2 regions of the Isachenkonia alkalipeptolytica genome follow, and region 2 is predicted to be linked to the other one. Evidence: a T-box and tRNA genes for the amino acid it is inferred to sense, from the RefSeq annotation. Region 2 holds a T-box; the other holds one or more tRNA genes.
The links. The T-box of region 2 lies ahead of ISALK_RS13545 (valine--tRNA ligase). A T-box ahead of a tRNA ligase gene usually reads a tRNA of that ligase, here a tRNA-Val.
Positions count from the first base shown of each region.

Region 1 (3,415 bases), on a different contig from region 2:
CAATGACGAGCTGATTCCCCAGGGGCATAAAATGCACAGTCATTTATCCAATGCGGGAATTATTGCCGGGCTATTGATTGCCTTTGGGTTATTGTAACTCCATAAAAAAACCGACTGGACATGTGTCCTAGTCGGTTTTTAGCTGCGCCCGTTCATTAAAAAAACTTTTGTAGCCCAGCTGTACAAAGAGAATGACCGTCAGGGAAACACTTCCTACGATCCCCAGCATAATCGCAATTTGATAGGCGATGGCGGTGACCGGGGATACCCCGGACAAAATTTGCCCTGTCATCATACCGGGAAGAAACACAATCCCCATTCCCACCATGGAATTGATGGTGGGGAGTATGGCGGCGTCAAAGGCGCTGTCCACCACTTCCTTCGCCGCCTCCTTGGGGGTAGCCCCAAGCATTAAGGCGGATTCCACCAGGGTTTTTTGGTCCTTCATCCCCTCAGCCAGGCGATTTACCCCGAGGGAGATCCCCGTCATGGAGTTTCCAATCAGCATACCGGCGATGGGAATAAAATACTGAGGGTCATACCAGGGAGAAATTTGGATCACCACGAATAAAAAGAACAAAAGGCTGGTCAGGGTTCCCAGGACCATGGAAAGGGCCACGATTTTTTTCAGTTCCCTGCTTAAGGGGGATTTCGCCCGTTGAATAATGTTGTAGATGGCAAAGCTCTCCATTACCAAAAGAACCAACAGGGTTAAAAGGGGATACATACTCTCAAAGAGATAGACCAGTACGTATCCTACCAAAATCAGTTGCAGGGTCATGCGAATACTGGAAATCAGCACCTCTTTTTCCCGGGCAATCCCCTTCACCCGGAGGATGACCACCAGGAGAACAATAAATATGTAGGCCAGCAGGACCTGAAAAACACTTAAATCAATAATTCCATTCATGGACTTCGCCTCCTCTCACCTGTAAAATCCGGTCGGCGAAATTTTTTGCCAGGGATTTGGAATGGGTGACCATGACCAGGGTTTTATGGTGGGCCTTGGCATAGTCCACAAAGGTTTGGATGATCAGGGACTCGGTCTCGTCGTCTAAGGCCGAGGAAGGTTCATCCAACAGTAAAACCTTCGGTTCCATCAGCAGAATCCGCCCTAAGGCTAAGCGCTGTTTTTCTCCGCCGGATAGATTCTGGGCGTTTACATCTAAAGCCTTTAGAAGGTTCACTTTTTTTAGAGTTTTTTCCAATTCTTTTTCGGAAGGGAGCCCTTTCTCAGAAAACCGAAGGCCAGCTTCCAGATTATCCCGGATCGTCCCTTGGAAAATCACCGGGGTCTGGGGGAGCATAACCACTTCTCGCCGGAGCTCTACGGGGTCTATGTCCATAAGGTTCCGGTTCTGAAAGGTGATCCTTCCTCCGTCGGGGGAGATCAAGTGGTTGAGCATTCGAAGCAGGGTGGTTTTCCCGCTGCCGCTTTCTCCTACAATACAGGTGATTTCTTTTTCATGGATGGTAAGGCTCGGGACCGAGAGGATATTTTTATAGGTTGCCTGTTCAAATGAAAACATAATCAAGCCTCCTTTGAAAAATCGTCTTGCCAGTTACTAAAAAATCGGTTACAATAGATAGTAATAAAAAGGGGACATTAACTCAGTTGGGAGAGTGTTAGCTCGACAAGCTAAAAGTCACAGGTTCAAGTCCTGTATGTCCCACCAATCAAAGTATATAAGATCCTATCCTTGAAGTAAAGGGATAGGATCTTTTTATATGCTTTTTTTTGCATTTACCGGGCGGTTAGGGAACAGAGATAACACCGCTTGCTTCGGTGCTGAAAGGGCCCCTGTTATTCCAGGCCCTAAAGGCTTCCAAGGAAGTACTGCACCACTAAACTTACTACCACCACAAGGGTGGAGATGCTGATCCCGTGAATTAAGGGCTTGATGCCGGATCGGGAAAGTTCCTTGAAATTGGTCCTTAGGCCGATGGCTCCCAGGGCCATGATCATGAAAAAACGGCCCAGAGTACTTAGGGAGCCGCTTAGCGAAGCCGGAATCCATCCCGTGGAGTTCAGGCCCACCATGGCTAAAAAACCTAAAATAAACCAGGGGAAGATTTCCAGGATATGAGGGGAAGTCTTCCCGGTGCTGTGTTTTTTCGCAATCATGGAAAAAATCAGGACTACGGGAATGATGGCCAGGGTTCGGGTCAGCTTTACGATAACGGCGAAGTCCCCGGCGGCCTCCGAGTAGGAATATCCCGCGGCCACCACGGAAGAGGTGTCATTGATAGCGGTTCCCGTCCATAGACCGAAGCCTAAATCACTTAAATTCATGGCCTCTCCCATTAAGGGAAAGAGCACCACCATAAACACATCAAAGATAAAAGTGGCGGAGATGGCATAGGCTATGAACTGGTCCTTTGCCCCGATTACCGGAGCCACGGCGGCAATGGCGGAGCCGCCGCAAATCCCGGTGCCCGAGGAGATCAGTCCCGAAAGCTTCCAGTCCAGCCCCAACAGTTTGCCTAAGAGATAGCCCCCGAAAAAAGCGGCAAACAACGTAAAGACCATCACAATCAAGGAGAAACTCCCCACTTTTAGAACCTGATGAAAGCTTAAGGAGATTCCCATAAGGATAATGGCAAAGCGCAGCACCTTTTTTCCCGTAAAGGTAATGCCCGGATACAAACCTTCCCTTTGGGAAACCCAGGGGTTCAGAATCATCCCCATAAACAGGGCAATCACCCCGGCACCGATGACGTGGACGGGAAAAAGATTCGACAAAAATCGTGAAATATAGGCAATTCCCAGGGTTAACAGCAGCCCGGGGATTATTTTCTTCAGTATATACATTTTCTCACCTCGACCCATTAGTAATATTAAGCCCCGGGGAATCGATGCCGCCGGGGATAATCCTTAATAGTTTATCATAATTCAGGGAAAAGCAAAAGAATGGGTGGAAACATATTTATAAAACTAACTCTTAGTACTTAGTCTTAATTTATGATATAATAAAATATACTTTGTGAGAAGTACTAATTTATCTAAAGAAAGGTAGGAGAAAAAATGGAATTACCAAACTTAAAAATCGGAGAACTTGTAGCAAAATATCCAATCATACAGGGAGCCATGGGGGTTGGCGTATCTCTTTCTAAACTGGCGGGTACGGTGGCCAATGAAGGAGGGATCGGTGTGATCTCCGGAGTTCAAATCGGTTTTGAGGAACCGGGCTTTGAAGAGAACAATGACGCCGCTAATGTCCAGGGGCTGAGAAAGCATATTCAAAGGGCCCGGGAAATCAGCCCCGAGGGAATTTTAGGGGTGAATTTACTGGTAGCCATTCAAAATTATAAAGATATGGTAACCGCCGCGGTGGAAGAAAAGGTGGATATTATCATCTCCGGCGCGGGACTGCCGACGGAGTTGCCAAAGCTTGTGGAAGGAAGCGACACGAAA
Region 1 is NZ_SUMG01000026.1:6,006-9,420, forward strand. Features, by position in the region: gene ISALK_RS13365 (ZIP family metal transporter) at 1-97, shown strand, start outside; gene ISALK_RS13370 (ABC transporter permease) at 128-910, opposite strand; gene ISALK_RS13375 (ABC transporter ATP-binding protein) at 894-1,529, opposite strand; tRNA gene ISALK_RS13380 (tRNA-Val) at 1,601-1,676, shown strand; gene ISALK_RS13385 (YeiH family protein) at 1,817-2,812, opposite strand; gene ISALK_RS13390 (NAD(P)H-dependent flavin oxidoreductase) at 3,026-3,415, shown strand, end outside.
Region 1: it has a tRNA-Val gene. The T-box ahead of ISALK_RS13545 (valine--tRNA ligase) is inferred to sense a tRNA for this amino acid. The anticodon was not compared.

Region 2 (3,415 bases):
ATATACCGGAGGAACCGTGATGCATGGGTTTTTAGGGGAGGAAGTGGGTGACGTTGAAACCTGCAAAACACTAATTAAAACGGCTATGGAAAAAAGCAGTGTGCCCTATATTACCATCACCCCCACCTTTTCTATTTGTCCGGAACATGGCTATATAAAGGGGGAACATTTTCAATGCCCAACTTGTAATCGAAATAGTGAGGTTTGGACAAGAGTTGTAGGCTTCCATCGTCCGGTTCAGGCTTGGAATAAAGGAAAGAAGGAAGAGTATAAGGATCGGGAAACCTTTTCCGATGAAATCAGCCTGGCTAATCTTATTAAACCCGCTAATTAGGAGGTACCATGGAGATACTGGGATTTCAAAAACTGTCCTTAGTGGACTATCCTGAAAAACTTTGTTCTGTTGTTTTCACAGGAGGGTGTAATTTTCGATGCCCTTATTGTCATAACAAAAGTATTGTAAACCAATGCGGGGATACAATGGATGAAGAGAAACTCGAAAAAACGCTGCTTAAGCGTAATAAATATATCTCAAATCTTTGTATTTCCGGGGGGGAGCCAACCCTACAGAAGGATTTGGTGAGCTTTATTAAAAATTATAAAAATCTTGGCTTTAGTGTTAAGCTCGATACTAACGGTTCAAATCCTGCGATGTTAAAGGAGCTTTTAGAAAACAAATATGTGGATTATGTTGCTATGGACCTAAAAACTTCCTTGGATGACTATGAAAGGGTAACGGGGAAATCAGGATTTGAAAAAAAAATCATGAGGTCTCTCAAACTATTGAAAACCTACCCTATTGATTATGAATTCCGCACCACTTTTGTCAAAGGAATGATGACTGTAAAATCCATCGAGGGATTAAAGCAAATGGTCCATAACAGTAATCGGTTTGTATTACAACGGGGAAGATTAAACAATGAAGTTTTGCTCCCAAACAAAGAAATGACCTCTTACACAAAAGAAGAGATGGAAGCTTTGAAAGAAGAATTCCGATCTTTTGTGAAGGAAGTTCGACTTAATTCATAAATTTGGATAAGAAGCTTAGAAGTTACTGAAAATCGCAGAGAGGATTGTTTTTTATTTATTAGTTATGGTATGATGGAGTTATAAGAAATTGGGACAATAGAGGTGTTATATGAACTTACCAAATATATTAACAATCCTGCGATTATTATTAATTCCTGTGTTTATTTATGTTTTTTTCTTCTTTGAAGATAACAATCTCTTATATGCCACAGGGGTTTTTTTCTTAGCAGGCATTACCGATGGGTTAGATGGCTATTTAGCCCGAAAATTTCAACAGGTTACGAAAATTGGTCAGGCCTTAGATCCCCTCGCCGATAAGTTAATGCAGTTAACCGTAATTATCAGTTTTACTATAGCAGAAATTTTACCGCTATGGATTTTAATCGTCGTGGGTATTAAAGAAGGACTGATGATTTTAGGGGCAACCATTCTATATACTAGAAGAGATAAAACGGTTATTCCTGCAAACAAATTAGGGAAATTTTCCACGGTATTGTTCTATGTAGCGATTTTGCTTATCGGACTGGATTTTAACGTGGGAAGATATTTACTAATTACAGCAATTCTAATAACGGTAATTGCTTTTTTCAGATATTTACGGATGGGGCTTAAAAAATTAAAAGAAAATAAAGTTTCTAAATGATTCTTCAGCTAATTAAATATTGATTGACAAAAATGAAAATTTCATTATAATTTATAATAACTAGATAATAAGCAATGATTAGGAGTAGTAGGTAGTAATCCTTAAAAGAGAGGCGATGGTCTGCTGAAATATCGCTAAAGGCAATTGCTGCTGAAGTAGCCTAGGAGCTTCTGCAATGAAACTTAGTAGTTGTAGACGGTAGATCCGTTATCCAAAAGAAGTGTCTACAATAGGTACTATTAAGTGCTTCATTATAGAAACTAAGGTGGTACCACGAATGTCAAGCTTCGTCCTTAACTGATTCTATCAGCTCTGGGGATGAGGCTTTTTTCATGTCTTATTGTTTGAAATTCGATTGTATACAAAAGGAGGAAATGATATGAGTGAAAAGTTAGCGAAAACCTATGATCCGAAAGCGTTTGAAGAAAAAATTTATCAGCATTGGATGGATAAAGATTATTTCAAAGCCGATGCAAACTCAGACAAACCCGCTTATTCTATCGTACTGCCCCCCCCAAATATCACTGGGCAATTACACATTGGTCACGCCTTAGATCACACTTTACAGGATATTTTAATCCGTTGGAAACGAATGCAGGGATATGAAACTTTATGGCAACCGGGAACAGACCATGCCAGCATTTCTACGGAAGTAAAAGTTGTGGAGAAATTGAAAAAAGAAGAGGGATTAACAAAAAAAGACGTGGGGAGAGAAGGGTTTTTAAATCGAGCCTGGAGTTGGCGTGATGAATATGGACGAAAAATTGTCAGCCAAATGAAAAAGCTTGGAAACTCCTGTGATTGGTCCAGAGAACGATTTACTATGGATGATGGCCTAAATGATGCAGTGACAGAGGTCTTTATAAGACTCTATGAAAAGGGCCTTATTTATAAAGGCAATCGAATCATTAATTGGTGTCCGAGTTGCAGAACCTCCTTATCCGATGCAGAAGTAGATCATCATGATAAAAAAGGAAACTTTTGGTATGTTAAGTATCCTGTGAAAGATTCCGATGAATTTGTGATTATTGCCACGACCCGACCGGAAACAATGCTAGGGGATACTGCCATTGCCGTACATCCGGAAGATGAACGATATCAGCATCTTATCGGTAAGGTAGCCATTCTCCCCTTGCTTAACCGGGAGATCCCCATCATAGCCGATGAATATGTGGATCAAGAAATGGGCACCGGTGCGTTAAAAATCACGCCCAGTCATGACCCCAATGACTTCGAAATCGGATTAAGACACGACTTGGAACAAATTATGGTTCTCGATGAAGAAGCAAAGGTAAATGAACGGGGGGAACAATACCAAGGTTTGGATCGTTACGCGGCCCGTAAAGTCATCGTGAAAGATCTTGAAGCTGAAAAACTTGTGTCAAAAATCAAAGAACATGATCACAGCGTGGGTCAGTGTAGCCGGTGTTCCACCGTTGTAGAACCCATTACATCAGAGCAGTGGTTTGTGAAAATGGAGACCTTAGCAAAGCCGGCAATGGAAGTAGTAAATAATAAAGAAATTCAATTTGTACCCGACCGATTTTCGAAAACGTATTTAAGTTGGTTGGAAAATATTCGGGACTGGTGCATTTCCCGTCAACTTTGGTGGGGACATCGTATACCGGCCTACTACTGTACGAAATGTGATGAGATTATGGTTTCAAAGAAAGCACCGACGCAGTGTGCAAAATGTGAATCCAAGGATATAGTACAGGATGAAGATGTTCTTGATACTTGGTT
Region 2 is NZ_SUMG01000027.1:11,717-15,131, reverse strand. Features, by position in the region: gene ISALK_RS13560 (ribonucleoside triphosphate reductase) at 1-334, shown strand, start outside; gene ISALK_RS13555 (anaerobic ribonucleoside-triphosphate reductase activating protein) at 343-1,029, shown strand; gene pgsA (CDP-diacylglycerol--glycerol-3-phosphate 3-phosphatidyltransferase) at 1,139-1,672, shown strand; T-box leader at 1,738-1,970, shown strand; gene ISALK_RS13545 (valine--tRNA ligase) at 2,052-3,415, shown strand, end outside.